2 regions of the Desertibacillus haloalkaliphilus genome follow, and region 2 is predicted to be linked to the other one. Evidence: predicted binding sites of a transcription regulator. Region 2 holds the regulator's gene; the other holds the start of a gene.
What was found. The regulator NrdR, encoded in region 2, represses ribonucleotide reductase genes. The targets are predictions, from matches to a motif close to AACACNATATATNGTGTT.
Positions count from the first base shown of each region.

Region 1: the regulator NrdR is predicted to act here: its motif matches at 6,421-6,438, upstream of KH400_RS13930 (vitamin B12-dependent ribonucleotide reductase).

Region 1 covers NZ_JAHPIV010000012.1:1,119-9,096, reverse strand. Annotated here, with positions in the region: gene KH400_RS13955 (SA1362 family protein) at 1-44, shown strand, start outside; gene KH400_RS13950 (phosphatase PAP2 family protein) at 94-933, shown strand; gene KH400_RS13945 (patatin-like phospholipase family protein) at 934-1,824, opposite strand; gene mntR (transcriptional regulator MntR) at 1,916-2,341, opposite strand; gene splB (spore photoproduct lyase) at 2,442-3,467, opposite strand; gene KH400_RS13930 (vitamin B12-dependent ribonucleotide reductase) at 3,659-6,223, opposite strand; gene dat (D-amino-acid transaminase) at 6,709-7,554, shown strand; gene KH400_RS13920 (lipoate--protein ligase family protein) at 7,602-7,978, opposite strand, start outside.
Region 2 covers NZ_JAHPIV010000001.1:186,700-194,677, reverse strand. Annotated here, with positions in the region: gene ytaF (sporulation membrane protein YtaF) at 1-86, shown strand, start outside; gene coaE (dephospho-CoA kinase) at 105-713, shown strand; gene KH400_RS00900 (glyceraldehyde-3-phosphate dehydrogenase) at 1,047-2,078, shown strand; gene speD (adenosylmethionine decarboxylase) at 2,363-2,746, shown strand; gene KH400_RS00890 (hypothetical protein) at 2,846-2,992, shown strand; gene nrdR (transcriptional regulator NrdR) at 2,973-3,443, shown strand; gene KH400_RS00880 (replication initiation and membrane attachment family protein) at 3,544-4,977, shown strand; gene dnaI (primosomal protein DnaI) at 4,981-5,907, shown strand; gene mqnC (cyclic dehypoxanthinyl futalosine synthase) at 6,064-7,170, shown strand; gene ytxC (putative sporulation protein YtxC) at 7,594-7,978, shown strand, end outside.

The DNA of each region.
Region 1 (7,978 bases), on a different contig from region 2:
GCAAGAAAAATAAGAGCAAGAAAAAGAATCGAGCACTTTTTTAATATCGCTCGATTCTTTTTCATTACTACTCATTGCAGGAGGAAAAGCGGTATGTTTGAATCTACCTTTTTAACCTTTTTAACTGAATTAGATCATCCGCTGATCAATCTCTTTTTTACGTTTATTTCATTCATCAGCCACGAATATAGTTACTTTCTACTTATCCCATTCATTTATTGGGTCGTACATAAAAAAATAGGCTTTTACCTTTTTTATGTTTTCCTATTTTCAATGTATGTTAATGAGTTTTTAAAGTCTACTTTTATGATTGAACGACCGGGAGATCATCAGCCACTCACTACTGGTTATTCATTTCCAAGTGGTCATGTACAAGCAGCGACATCCTTCTGGGGCTTTTTAATTCCGGCAATTTCTAAGCGTTGGTTTACCGTTTTTGCTTGTGTTTATATTGGACTTATTTCCTTTTCTCGTCTCTACACAGGCGCACATTGGCCAGCTGATGTAGTGGCCGCCATTTTAATTTCAAGCTTCATCATTTACATGTCTTACCGGTCCTATGATTGGTTAGGATCGATGCCTGATAATTATAAACTTATTTTTTCTTTTGTTATACCCATTGCACTCGTATTATTGAACCCTAAAAGCAGCTTCTTTGCAGGTCTCCTTTTAGGTGTCGGCGTCGGTTATGGCTTTGAACAAATTAAGAACCGAATGGTCATCTCACCTAACTACACACGCAAAACAATCGCCTTCTTGATCGGCACAATTGGGTTGTTTAGTATCTATAGCCTAAGCTTCCTATTACCTGAACAACCAGCCATTCTATTTATTCACGCTGCACTAATGGGAATGTGGATCACATGGTTAGCTCCTATGCTATTTATCAAATTCAAAATCTATGAACGCTCAGGCAAACGAATGAGCCTCTAATTAATAGGTCCACTGTTTAAGAAATCTGTTTGTACGCTCTCTTCCAATGTTGATGAGAGCTTTTTTCTTTTCTAAACTAAGATCAAAATCAGTAGCCGTTACACTCTCTACAGGGATAAATACGATATTATCGGTATGATCTTTTGTAATATACCGAAGGTCATGTGCTCGCAACATCGTTTCAAATAAAGAGTGGAATAGTCCTAACGCATTTTTTATATCATTCTCTGGCAAGTCATCAAATTTTGGTGATAACCGAAATCCAAGCAACGGACGCTTTAATTTATTCGTTTTCTTATTTAGAAATAACCAAATTGGAAAATTACTAAGGACGCCACCATCAACAATGACAAAACGTTTCCCTGAAGCACCTGTCACTTTTACAGGCTCAAAAAAATACGGAATACTGCAACTCATGCGCACGGCTCTCGCAACTGGAAACTTCTCTGGCAATAAACCATATTGCTCCAAATCATCAGGTAATACGATAAGACGGCCACGTGTTAAATCAGAAGCAATAATTTTGAGTGAACCTTCTGGGAGATCTGCGAAAGTCTTCACTCCTTTTACAGCTAATTGGTCAGAAAGCCATTGTTCAAGTAAGTTTCCTCTATATAAACCTAATTTCCAATAGACGCGAGCCCATTTCGCAAAACGAAAAGGAAGAATCGAGTTGATCGGATCCATAAATGTAGTAAAGTCAGTATTAGTGACAAGAGATTCGATTTCTTGACTCGTATAGCCAGCCTTAATAAAAGATGCAATGACAGAACCTGCACTCGTTCCAGCAATACGATCAAAGGTCATCTCTTTTCGTTCAACTTCCCTTAATGCGCCAATAAAAGCTAGTGACTTCACGCCCCCTCCCTCAAATACACCATCGATCTCCACGTTCATCTACCTCCTCCATAACAACCTATGCAAATTGCCACGAAGTGTCCGCGTGTTAAGCTAAAAAATGAAAAGCAGCCATAGCTTATTGCTATGACTGCTCTTCATTCTTTTTTTGAACATCGCGCAAAGCCTCGACTCGCGATTGATCCTCTTCAAAAAATTGTACGAGGTCGCCAATTCGGTCGATCGCATCCCAGCTTAAGTGGTGCTCAATCCCCTCAACATCATCATATATATTGGACTTATTTACCCCAATGATTTTCATGAAGTCTTCCAAAAGGTCATGTCGATATACTAAACGTTTTCCAACCTTTTTTCCTTTTGGAGTAAGTACTAATCCACGGTATTTCTCATAAATGAGATATTCGCTTTTGTCTAGTTTCTGTACCATTTTCGTTACAGAGGATGGATGGACTTCCAACGCCTCAGCTATATCGGATACTCGTGCATATCCTTTATCTTCAATTAACATATATATTCTCTCTAAATAATCTTCCATACTAGGTGTTGGCATCGGGTCCCCTCCAGTTCCTCTCACCGTTACTCATCAGATTTATACATGATCATATCAGCTTAATTGTACTATAATCGACGACCGACGACAATATCTTGTATTAGGTGAAATATTCGATTTTTGCGTTAGGGAAAAATTTATGAATATACGATTCAATTGTTTCTCTCAGCTCTGTTGCTTCATCATTTTGGTACACGTACTTGCCTCGTCCATACTTCCCCCATTTATACTTACGTTCCTCTTCGTTCATCTCTAGCTTCGACTTTGGATAACGTTTTTCAATGATTCGCTTTGCAGTTTTTGTAAAGCGGTGTTGTATTAATTCAAACGTAAGATCTTTTGTCGCATACAATGGCAGCGTTGCTTCTAATCGTTCAAATAGGTCTAGATATCCTTGTTCCCAGTCTTTATGACGATAGAGCGGGGCTAAGATAAACCCTAGAGGATAATTTGCATTAGCTACCTTCCCCGCTGCTTCAATTCGTTTATCAAAAGGAGAAGTCCCTGGTTCGAAGTTCTTGATTACATAGTTGGAATTAAGACTAAAACGGAACCTCGTATTTCCATTATGTTTCGCATCTAAAAGATGATCAACATGATGATACTTAGTGACAAAACGTAGTCGCCCTAATTCGGTTTGGCCGATAAATTCAATCGCTTTCCTTAGTGAATGCGTTAGGTGATCAATACCAACAATGTCTGATGTACAAGCTGCCTCAAACCGAGTAATTTCTGGCTTGCGCTCCTCTATATATTGATGTGTTGCCTCAAAAATATCATCTAGGTTCACATATGTGCGTAGATATGGTTTATCCCCCATCGTCGTTTGTAAATAACAATAATGACAATGTCCCATACAACCAGTAGCTAGAGGGATCGCATACTCAGCCGATGGCTTTGACGTATCAAATTTTAATGTTTTTCGAACGCCTATGACTAACGTTGACTTTGCATTTCGATATTTTTGCAATTCAGTATCACCAGGGATGTTACGAACTTGATTATGAGAAGTCGTTTCACGAATTTCAATCCCCATCTTTTCAAATTTATCTTTCAGCTCGACACCGAGCGGATAATTAAGTGCATTAGGTTCAATATAAACAAGTTGTGGAATAAATGCATTCATCGTTAACACCCTTTTTACCTTTTTTTATAGTGTTCACACAAGGTACGGTCATGAACAGGTGTAGTTGATGGAAGTGATGGAAACGATGAAATGACCGACCACTGAGGCCGCATGTGCTTTTCTTTCATAAAAAAAGAGGATGCCCAAAAGATTAATTTAAACCTTTTGAAACATCCCCATTGTCTACTTTTTTATAAGCCGCATTTTAATTGCGCTTTACAATTTGTGCATGTGTTACAGCCACCAATATCTTCAACCGTTCCTTCACGACAAACTGGACATTTATTCCCTATCTCTGAACCAAATGTTACATCTGTTGAACGGACATCGGCAATCGTTTCAACGAGCACAACCGGTTCATTAAATCCATGTTGTTCATGATTATTTTGCTCATCATCAAAGCTGTTTTCTTCAGCTTTTAGTGATAATACTTGAGCATCACGGCTACCATCAACATAAACGGTACCGCCCTTAGCACCACCACGATATAGTCGTTCATAAACAGCCTCAACTTGTTCAACAGAATATCCTTTCGGGGCATTTACTGTTTTTGATAGTGAACTATCGACCCAACGCTGAATAATACACTGCACATCGGCATGAGCTTCAGGAGAAAGTTCCATCGTCGAGATGAACCACTCCGGTAGATGATTTTCATCGGCCTCAGGGTTTTGATCCAAGTATTCTTGTACAATTTCTGCTTTCACTTCAATAAATTTACCTAAACGGCCACTTCTAAAGTAAGAGAAAGAGAAATATGGCTCAAGTCCTGTACTTACTCCCACCATCGTTCCCGTTGACCCTGTTGGGGCAACCGTTAATAAGTGAGAGTTGCGAATGCCATAGTTTAATACGCCTTGGCGGATGTCCTCTGGCATTTTTTTCATATAGCCTGTATGAATAAATGCCTCACGCAGTTCCTTTGTTTCTTCGTCAGTTTTCCCAACCAAAAATGGAAAGCTTCCTTTCTCTTTTGCAAGCTCAATGCTTGTCCGATAAGCAGTCGTTGCGATCGTTTCAAAGATCTGATCAACCAATTGATTGCCTTTCTCAGAGCCATAAACCGTTTCTGTGTAGATTAATAAGTCATGTAGCCCCATAACTCCTAAACCAACACGACGCTCACCTTTGGCTTGCTTTGTATTTTGCTCAAGGAAGTAAGGTGTCGCATCAATAACATTGTCTTGCATACGTACCCCTGTTTCAACCGTGCGTTTAAGCTTTTCAAAATCAACCGTTTTGGCTTGTTTGTCAGCCATCTCAGCCAAGTTGACTGCAGCTAAGTTACAAACAGAATATGGTGCAAGAGGTTGCTCACCACACGGGTTTGTTGCGACAACTTTCTGACCATACGCCTTTGCATTCGTCATGTCATTTGCGTTGTCAATGAAGAAAATACCTGGTTCAGCTGAATATGTCGCACAGATATTAATTAAATTCCATAATTCTTTCGCCTTAATCGTGCGGTACGTTCGCACTTTAAAGCCTCGTGCTTCCCACTCACGAACATCACCACATTCATGCCATTCACGATTATAAATTTCCATTTCTTCTTCGCTGTAGCTCTCAACATCTGGGAAGCGAAGCTCATAATCTTCATCATTTTCAACAGCGTACATAAATTCCTTCGTTAAACACACTGAAATATTTGCTCCTGTTAAAAATTCTGGATTATTGACGCTGTATGTCCCGCCGATGTTAAGTTTTTCTTCAGCTTCCTGAATGACACTATCTTCAAATCCACCTTGACCCGGGATCGCCTTATAATTCAAAATTCCTTGATACATGGACTTTTCCATCTCTGTTAATGGCGTAAAATGTAACTTTTCTTTTACAAGTTGTTTGATAAGCTCATCATTTGAACTTTCAAGTAAAAATCGTAAAATTCTTGGGTTTTGCATCTTTGAGATAATAAACTCAAGGATATCAGGGTGAGAATCGACGAGCATAATCATTTGAGCTCCACGCCTTGAACCGCCTTGTTCAACAAGGTGCGTCAACTTGGCAATGTCATCTAGCCAAGATACCGAACCGGATGATTTACCATTGACACCACGTGCAAGTGTGTTACGCGGACGTAGGGTTGAACCATTTGTTCCTACACCACCACCACGGCTCATAATTTCCATGACTTGTTTACGGTGCTCCGATATTCCTTCACGTGAATCTTGAACGTAAGGCATCACATAACAGTTGAAATAAGTTACATCTGTATCAGCACCAGCGCCGTAAAGAACACGTCCTGCTGGAATGAAGTTCATCTTAACCAGCTCATCATAAAAGCGTTCAAATGATTGTTGGCGTTTCGTTTCGTCCGTTTCAACGGAAGCTAGTCCAGTTGCATTACGCTTAGCAATTTGTTCATAAAAAATTTCTAACGGTTTTTCTATCGTGTCTAACGAGCGCGTCACGACCCCAGAATTTACTTCTTCTGGATCCTCTAGCATAGCTTGAAATTCTTCATCAACACGGACTTTTGCTTGGTTCATATCCCAATTGATGGACTGAACAATACCAAATCCACGTGCAGGAAACTTCGGGTCTTCCTTAACCGTCAACACAACGAAGTCGCCTTCTTTTAATGTTACCTTTTCTGTATCTTTGAATGTATATCGATCGAGCATGACAAGTCTCGAAACTCCTTGTTTTGTCAGCTTCATATCCTTTGTAATTGGATGGACTTGAGGAAATTGTTCAATATCTTGATTCAACCGCTCAATGTTGATGTTTGTTCCTTTTGACATCGTCATCGTCATTCCATTTTCTCCCCCTTAATAAAATCACATAACTAGACATCGATGTATGTACCATAAGTTGATGGCAAGCTTGTCCTCATCACTTTTTATCAAATAGAGTAACGTTCTGCCGACGAATACCGCTGAACGTTTTGCTTGCCTTAGCTTATCATACACCTCACCGCAAATCAATATATAGTATTCGACATTTCAAGATCAACACTATATATTGTGACCTGCACGTTCGTATTTTAATTTTGTCAACTTTGTAAGAAAGTAAATAACTACGAAAAAAAGAGAAAAAATGCGATGCTTGTGTTTTCACGTTGTTTTTTGCATAAATTCCCTAGTTGCATATTTTAGAGCTTCATTCACACAATCATCGTTTTTACCTTATAAAAAAGATTTATCATTTCCATATGCAATGTCGACACAAATGTAATAAACTAAATACAAAATTGAATGATAATCGAAGTTGATCTTAAAATCAAGATGGAGGAATCAACATGCAGTATGTACTATTTAACGATCAGATTGTAACAAGGGGTGAAGTTACAATTGATTTCGAGGACCGTGGCTATAATTTTGGAGACGGCATTTACGAAGTCATTAGTGTCTATAATCAACAACCATTTCTATTAACTGAACATTTTGAGCGTTTTTTCGAAAGCGCAAAGAAGTTGGATATGGCAGTTCCTTATCAACATGAGACCTTTTACTCATTAATTAGACAATTGATTGAAAAAAACAACGTTAACTGTGGTCTCATCTATATCCAAATGACAAGAGGTATTTCCCCGCGGAACCACCTATATGAACGCGATCCAGAAATCACACCGATTATAACTGGATTTAGTAAGGAATGGCCTGCGAATGGACATGCAAAAAAAGAGGGTGTACATGCCCTTACTACAGAAGATATTCGCTGGCTTCGATGTGATATTAAAACGATTAACCTATTAGGAAATGTCCTTGCGAAAAGAAAGGCTGCTGATAATCAATGCTATGAAGCAATTTTACATCGTGGTAATGATGTTACTGAGGGTTCATCATCGAACATATTTATCATAAAGGATGGCGTCCTTTATACTCATCCAGCAACAAATTTAATTTTAAATGGAATCACACGTCAGTTCGTCTTATCACTTGTAGATGAGCTACATATTGATGTCGTCCTAGAGCCTTTTACGCTCGAACAACTAAAGAACGCTGATGAAGTATTTATGACAAGTACAGGTAATGAAGTGACCCCGATCATTTCTATTGAGGGAACCATCCAACAAACATACCCTGTCGGTCCAGTCACTAGAGATCTCCAACGCTGTTTTTCTGAATCTATTGAAGCTCTTTAACAAAAATGCTGTGACGATCCCACTGGTTGGGACTGCCACAGCTCTTTTTATTTACGATAATTCCAATCATCGGATTCGTAACGATCTTTTGCCAGCTTTTGAACAAACGCCTCTTCTTCTTTTGTTAGCGTATAAGGAACAAGTTCAATATCTAATCCTTTTTCAAATCCATTTTTAAAGCACGTACGGGCTTCATCTAGTGAAAGAGGCTTTTCTCTTAATGCGTTAATGGCCACCGCCTTATTTTTAAAATTACGCTGCATGCGCTCACGAACCCGGTCATTTGGGTAGTTAAAAAGATCAAATAGTTTATCTTCATCAATCTCTAAAATAATTGAACCATGCTGAAGAATCACACCCTTTTGTCTCGTTTGTGCACTGCCGGCCACTTTTCTTCCTTCAACAACGAGCTCATACCAAGAAG
Region 2 (7,978 bases):
TCTTTGCTGACTCCTATTGGGTAAAAAAATTCTCCTTTATCCCAGGAGTGTTATTAATTTTATTAGGATGTTGGAATTTATTTTAAAACGGAGGAAAAAAGAAAATGATTGTAGGGTTAACAGGCGGTATTGCCAGTGGGAAGAGTTCGGTCACACGCCTGCTCAAAGAATATGGGATTGCAGTCATTGATGCTGATCTCGTTGCACGTGAAGTCGTTGAGGCAGGTGAAGAAGCGTACCAAAAAATCGTGGACCATTTTGGAGAAACGATTTTAGCTTCGGATAAAACCATTGCGAGAAAAAAGTTGGGAGAAATTGTTTTTAACGATGAAGAGGAACGAAATGCGTTAAATGCCATTGTACATCCAGCGATTCGTAAGCGAATGCTTGAGCAAAAAGAATCATACGAAAAAGAAGGAAGGGAACTGATTGTTTATGACCTTCCTTTATTATTTGAGAATGAGCTTACACATATGGTTGAAAAAATTATTCTTGTCTATGTCGATGCTGATGTCCAATTACAGCGACTTATGGAACGCGATCAATCAACACGCGAGGAGGCATTAAGTCGTATTCGTTCACAAATGCCGATTGCAGAAAAGCTAAGTCTTGCTGATGAGGTAATTGATAATAATGGGTCGCGAGATGAAACGAAGCAGCAGCTTCTTGAGATTTTAAAAAAGTGGAACATTACTGTACATGATGTTGACTGAAATAGTGTCGCTTCTAAGCGTGAGGCTAAACTGCCATGAAGGGAATATACCTTTGTGGCAGTTTTTTTATTAACTCGGATAACACATTCATGCAGGCGAAGTGATGTCTAACTCGTCCTAGTCGTGGACGGACAATCGACTTTGCGATTAGGCTTACTAAATTGCTTGTGAAAAGGTTTGAGTAGGTCATTGTTGGTATTGTTTGCCTAATTGTTAATAATTTTTCATCTTTTATTAAAATTTCTCACTTCAATTGCATATTATATGTTATACTAATTCGTAGAAAAAATCATTTAGTATAACATAAATGGTGACGAGGAGGAGTTTGTGAGTATGAGCGCAAAAATAGCAATTAATGGATTTGGACGAATTGGGAGAATGGTTTTTAGAAAAGCAATTCTTGATGATAAATTAGATGTCGTTGCAATTAATGCAAGTTATCCAGCAGAGACTCTTGCTCATTTAATTAAGTACGATAGTATTCACGGTACTTTTTCTGGGGAAGTTAAACCAAATGGAGACGAAATTCTTATCAATAATAAAGCGGTTAAGCTTTTAAGTTCACGTGATCCAAAGCAATTACCTTGGGATGAATTAGGTGTAGATATTGTTGTTGAAGCAACAGGTAAATTTAAATCTAAAGAAACAGCTGGCTACCATATTGAAGCAGGTGCCAAAAAAGTTGTGATTACCGCTCCTGGTAAAAACGAAGATGTTACGATTGTTATGGGCGTGAATGAAAAGGATTACAATCCGGAGCAACACGATGTTATTTCTAACGCATCATGTACAACGAACTGCTTGGCACCAGTAGCTAAAGTCATTGATGAAAAGTTCGGAATTGAAAGCGGTATGATGACAACGGTTCATGCCTACACTAATGATCAAAAAAATATTGATAATCCTCATAAAGATTTACGAAGAGCACGTGCTTGCGGACAATCGATTATTCCGACTTCAACAGGGGCAGCTAAAGCAATTTCAAAAGTTCTTCCACAATTAGAAGGAAAGTTAAATGGAATGGCATTACGCGTGCCAACACCGAATGTGTCATTGGTTGACCTTGTAGTTAATGTTCGTCGCGATGTAACCGTTGAAGAAATTAATGCTGAGTTAGAAAAAGCCTCTCAAGGTGAATTAAAAGGTATTCTAGGGTTTACAAATGACCCACTCGTATCTGTCGATTTTAACGGCGATGAAAATTCATCAATTATTGATGGCTTATCTACGATGGTCATGGCTGATAAACAAATCAAAGTGTTAGCGTGGTACGACAACGAATGGGGTTATTCTTGCCGAGTGGTTGATTTAGTGAAACACGTGGCAACAGCACTCCCTAAAAAAGCAGAGATTGGTATCTCTTAACATCGTGCATAACAAAGGTATAGGTAACAGAAAATAAGGTTGTTCCCCTACACGAATGATTTATGTTTGTGTAACAATGCATCATTTACTTGTTTGAAAAAGATGATTGCAAATCGATTCTAAAACAAGTATACTATTTTTCGTGAACTTCGACGAAAGCAACATAGGAAGAGCATATTACTCTAAGGGTTAGGACCTCTTAGGACTAACTTTCCCCCGTGGTAATCGCTCTTCCTGCATGCTTAAGAAGGCATGAAAATTTTTTAACAAGGGGGATTCAACTTATGGATACGATGGGACGTCACGTCATTGCAGAGTTATGGGATTGTGACATAGAAAAGTTGAATAACATGAACTTCATTGAACAAACATTTGTCGATGCTGCATTAGAGGCAGGAGCGGAAGTAAGGGAAGTCGCATTCCATAAGTTTGCCCCGCAGGGAGTAAGTGGAGTGGTAATTATTTCAGAATCACATTTAACCATCCACAGTTTTCCGGAACATGGCTATGCAAGCATAGACGTTTATACGTGTGGAGACATCATTGACCCAAATGTCGCTTCAAATTATATATCAAAGGCACTAGGCGCAAAGAAGTCTGAAGTTGTCGAGGTGCCGAGGGGAATTGGACCAATTAAAGTTGGAAAACCAAAAGTTGAAGCATTATAATGGTATAGTCAAAAAAGAGGTGTGAGTCACACCTCTTTTTTTGTTTAGTTTTAAAGGTGGGTATTAATGATAGAAAGGAATTTGATAAGGACCTGCAAGATGAGCGTTCGATTGCGAATGATTTCTTGTCATGGTGTGCTTTTTTCTATATTATTAATTAAAGAAGGTTTAATGTTCATAAAAACCGTAGAAGAAGTAGAAGTGAACTCAAGTGGAGATGATTATAATGCGATGTCCGACATGTAACTATAACGGAACACGAGTACTTGATTCGAGACCAAGCAATGAAGGACGTTCGATTCGACGACGACGTGAATGTGAATCATGTCAGCATCGGTTCACAACGTTTGAAATTGTCGAAGAGCTACCATTGGTTGTTGTCAAAAAGGAGGGGACGCGTGAAGAATTCAGCCGTGAAAAAATTCTCCGTGGTCTCATTCGAGCGTGCGAGAAGCGTCCTGTATCTCTAGAAACATTAGAGGACATAGTCAATGGGGTCGAACGTGACCTCCGTAATAAAGGGGTATCAGAAGTTAATAGTCACCAGGTTGGTGAATTGGTGATGGAGCGTCTGGCGCACGTTGATGATGTGGCATATGTACGTTTTGCCTCGGTCTACCGACAGTTTAAAGATATTAATGTGTTCATTAAAGAATTAAAAGAATTAATCAATCGTGATGAATCAAAACATTCGTAAAAGATGAGCTTAAGGCAAAGGACTTAAAGCTCTTTTTTTGCAAATAAATCATATGAATAAGTCATGTTAATCGGAAAGTTTGGAACGAAAGGTGGGGAACATGAACTGGCACTGGAAACATTTACTACCCGTTGATCGTTATACTGTACGGACGGTTGACCATTTGACGGATTTGGATCAAAAGGTATTGACATTATTGTACCAGCCTTTAATTGGTGCTCTCGCCTATAGCCTATATATGACCTTGTTTTCGCAGCTTGAAAGGGACAGCTTTTGGAGTGACGACCAAACTCATCGTGGCCTAATGACGATGATGGGTATGGATCTTGATGCGATTTTTGAGGAACGGAAAAAGCTAGAAGCGATCGGTCTCGTGAAGACCTATAAGAAAACAGAAGAAGATGCAACGCGCTATTTATATGAGCTACAGCCCCCGATGTCTCCGCAGCATTTTTTTACAAATGATGTATTAAGTGTTTATTTATATAATCGGCTAGGGAAAAGCAAATATCGGGCGACGCGTGAGCGGTTTATGGTCGACAAACTAAATAAAGATGAGTATGAAGAAGTGACACATGGATTTGATGAAGTCTTTTCTTCATTGCACCATTCTGAAATTATCGCCAATCATCAATCTGAGCTCACAGAAGCTATTTCTTTGGACAAGAATAAAGATATTATTACTAGAAATGGCCAAGGTGAGCTCGTCTTTGCTGAGCAAGCTTTTGATTTTGATTTACTACTTGCTGATTTATCTGATTTTGTGGCCTCAGAAGCGATGTTAACACCTGAAGTAAAGGACGCCATTATTCGTCTTGCGTTTGTTTATCGAATCGAACCATTAGAGATGAGTAAGATTGTCCAACAAGCAGCGATTCATGATGATGAGATTAGTGTAGAGGAACTTCGCAAACGGGTCCAGGAGTGGTATCGCATTGAATATGGAAATGAACCACCATCGTTAGCGCTGCGAACACAGCCTGCAGACCATCGTCTTATGGATGATAAGGTGCCTGTCACCGAAGAAGAGAAAATGATTAAGTTGTATGAAACAACTTCACCATTATCATTGCTTGAGAACCGTTCAGATGGGGCGAAGGTTCCACTTCCTGATGTAAAATTAGTTGAGGGTTTGCTGTTGGATTATCAATTATTACCAGGTGTAGCGAATGTCCTGATCGATTATATTTTAAAGACAAATGATATGAAATTAACAAAACCATTGGTTGATAAAATTGCTGGGCATTGGTCGCGTAAAAATATGAAAACTGTAAGTGAAGCGATGGAGTTTGCAAAACGAGAATATCGACGAACCTTGGAATGGAAACAAAACAAAGGGAATCAACCGAAGCGTTCAGCGAACCGAAAACAAAATGTTCGAAAAGATAAATTACCGAAATGGTTTAATACGGAAGAGCAAGGGCAACAACCTGTACAAGAAGAGAAAGACGACGGTGAGTTACAAAAAGAGAAAGAGCGGTTTGAGTTGTTGATGAATCAGCTTCGTGCTCAAAAAAAGAAAAAGGAGGAGTAAAATGTGGAATCAATCAAGTCAGCAATGGAACAGTTTATGAAAAACCGTGATTTCATGCAACAGTATGATACGTTAAAAGAGCAATTATATGAAGATCGGCGCATCCAAGCCTTTTTGAAAGAACACCCGACCGTGACAACAGAAGTCATCGAAAGAAGCTTAACTAAGCTATTTGAATTTAAAGGTGAGCGCACAAATTGTGATGCGTGCCCTGGACTTGACGCTTGTAAAAACATGATCCAAGGCTATCAACCTGAATTAATCGAAGGTCGCGGTCGAATTGAGCTTCAATATAACCCGTGCGAGCTTAAGCGAAAGTATGACGAACGGAAGCAACAGCAAGAACTGATTAAAAGTTTGCACGTCCCGAAGGAAATTCTTCAGGCTAGCTTCGACCAACTCGATCAAGATAATGAACGGATGACAGCAAGTGCTGCTGCACTTGAATTCGCCATCAATGCCCAGCCTGGGGAAGATGGCCGCGGATTATACTTTTATGGTCAATTCGGTGTTGGTAAAACGTATATTATGGGTGCTATAGCTCAAGAGCTTGCTGATCGTAACATTGAAACATTGCTTGTCTACACGCCGGATTTTTTCAGGGAGATTAAGAATTCATTAGGTGATGGAACGTTTAATGAGAAAATTGAAAAGGTCAAACGTGCCCAAGTTTTAATCCTTGACGATATTGGCGCTGAAAACATGTCAAGTTGGATTCGTGATGAGGTGTTAGGTGTCATTTTACAATATCGTATGATGGAGAAGCTCCCAACGCTGTATACATCAAATTATGATTTAGATGAGTTGGAGGAACATCTTTCCTACTCGGAAAAAGGTGGGATTGAACAGCTCAAGGCCAAGCGTATTATGGAACGAATCCGTCATTATACGAAGCCGATTTTTATTAAAGGTAGAAATCGTCGTTCATAGTAGGATGATTCTAGAAGTGATTGTAAAGGTTTTTAGCTTTTATAATCACTTTTTTCGATGATTCTGCAAATTTATTTTTTGAGGTTAAGACAAGAAATCGTCACCAATCTGTGATACTATTAAACTAGCTTTTTATATTAATGGGGGTTTATCTACATGAGCATAGATCACATTTTAGAACGTGCACGTACAGGTGAGCGGATCACGATAGAGGATGCAATCAAGCTCTATGAGAGTGATGAAGTTGAAAAAATCGGAGAAGTTGCCAATGAAATTATGAAAAAATGGCACCCAGAACCAGAAACAACATTTGTCATTGGTCGTAATGTAAACTATACAAATTTTTGTGACACGTATTGCCGCTTTTGTGCGTTTTACCGACCACCTGGTCATGAAGATGGATATGTCCTAAGCGATGAAGAAATTTATAAAAAGATTCAAGAAACAATGGATGTCAATGGAACAGAGATCTTAATGCAAGGCGGGACAAACCCTGATCTTCCATTAAGTTATTATACGGACTTATTAAGAAATATTAAAGAGCGTTTTGATATTACGATGCATTCATTCTCACCAGCTGAAATTTGGAAGATTGTTGAAGTATCAGGCTTGTCACTAGAGGAAGTTTTAACAGAGTTGAAAGAAGCAGGATTGGATTCTGTTCCTGGAGGCGGTGCTGAGATTTTAACAGACAAGACAAGAAAGCGTGTGAGTCGCATCAAGAGCTCGTGGAAAGAATGGATTGAATGCATGAAGATGGTGAAAAAAGTCGGTATGCACGGTACAGCAACTATGGTGATAGGGTTAGGTGAAACGTATGAAGAACGTGCGCTTCACTTGCAACGTATTCGTGATGCTCAAGATGAATCAGATTGCTTCCTTGCCTTTATTTCATGGACGTTCCAGCCTGAAAATACAAACCTTCCTGGTGAGAAGACACCACCGGAAGAGTATTTGAAAAACGTTGCGATCTCTCGTATTTTCCTTGATAATGTTGCAAACTTCCAATCATCTTGGGTGACAATGGGGCCAGAAGTAGGGAAGAAATCACTTCACTATGGCTGCAACGATTTTGGTTCAACGATGATGGAAGAAAATGTAGTTTCAGCTGCCGGCACAACACATAAAGTCAATACGAATCAGATCTTACAATTAATTAGAGAAGCAGGTAAAATACCTGTACAACGAAATACAAAGTATGAAGTCGTCCGCCGTTTTGATAGTGAAGAGGCGACTGAAAAAGATTTTGTTATGCAAAATTAAATAATACCTTTGCGTAAAAACCCTGTTGGTGAGCAAAACCAACAGGGTTTTTTGTGTTGAACTGATAAGTGGAGGAGTGTGCTTGCTCGCACCGCCTTTGGAGGGGGAGAGGGATCTTGTGGTTCTTGGTTCCTCTATTTGTGATAAAAATGCTTACTATCAAAGGGAAGTGGATCTAGGTTCCGTTATTGGATGAGAATGGGTGATCCTCCTAAGCAATAACATGGATCGCCATACTCCTAATCGTAGTAACTAAACTAACAATCTCAAGGTCCTGATTTTATCCTTTAATTCAAAAAAATTTAAATCATTTTTCTGCATTGTCCTCATAGGTATGTAATAGAGACATTTTGATAAGAGACCAACCAACGAACGATCAACTATATATGCAATTGACGAGTAAGTAACAAGGAGGAGTTTGTATTGATTTCGATTCATTTTGAGGAAAAAGATGAGTGTAGACAAGTATTTGAACAATTAAAGCTACATACTGAAAAATATAAATCACTTGGCTTGCACAGTACTGTAGAATGTTTGCATGACCAAATCATTACGATTACGGATGATAAGCATGATGATCATTTCTATGAAACCGTACAACCATTAATTGTATCGATCTTAACGAACCACATCATTGCCGAGAAGGAAGAAGAGTGGTTATTAAATATTATAGAGTCCATGTTTTATTTTAAAGATCCCGAGGAGAAAAATCAGATCGTAACGATTGCGCGTTCTATTATTGAAGGTGACCGTGAAGATTTGCCCCGCAGCATTAAGAAGTTCTACGCTAGGGAATCGCTCATTTATG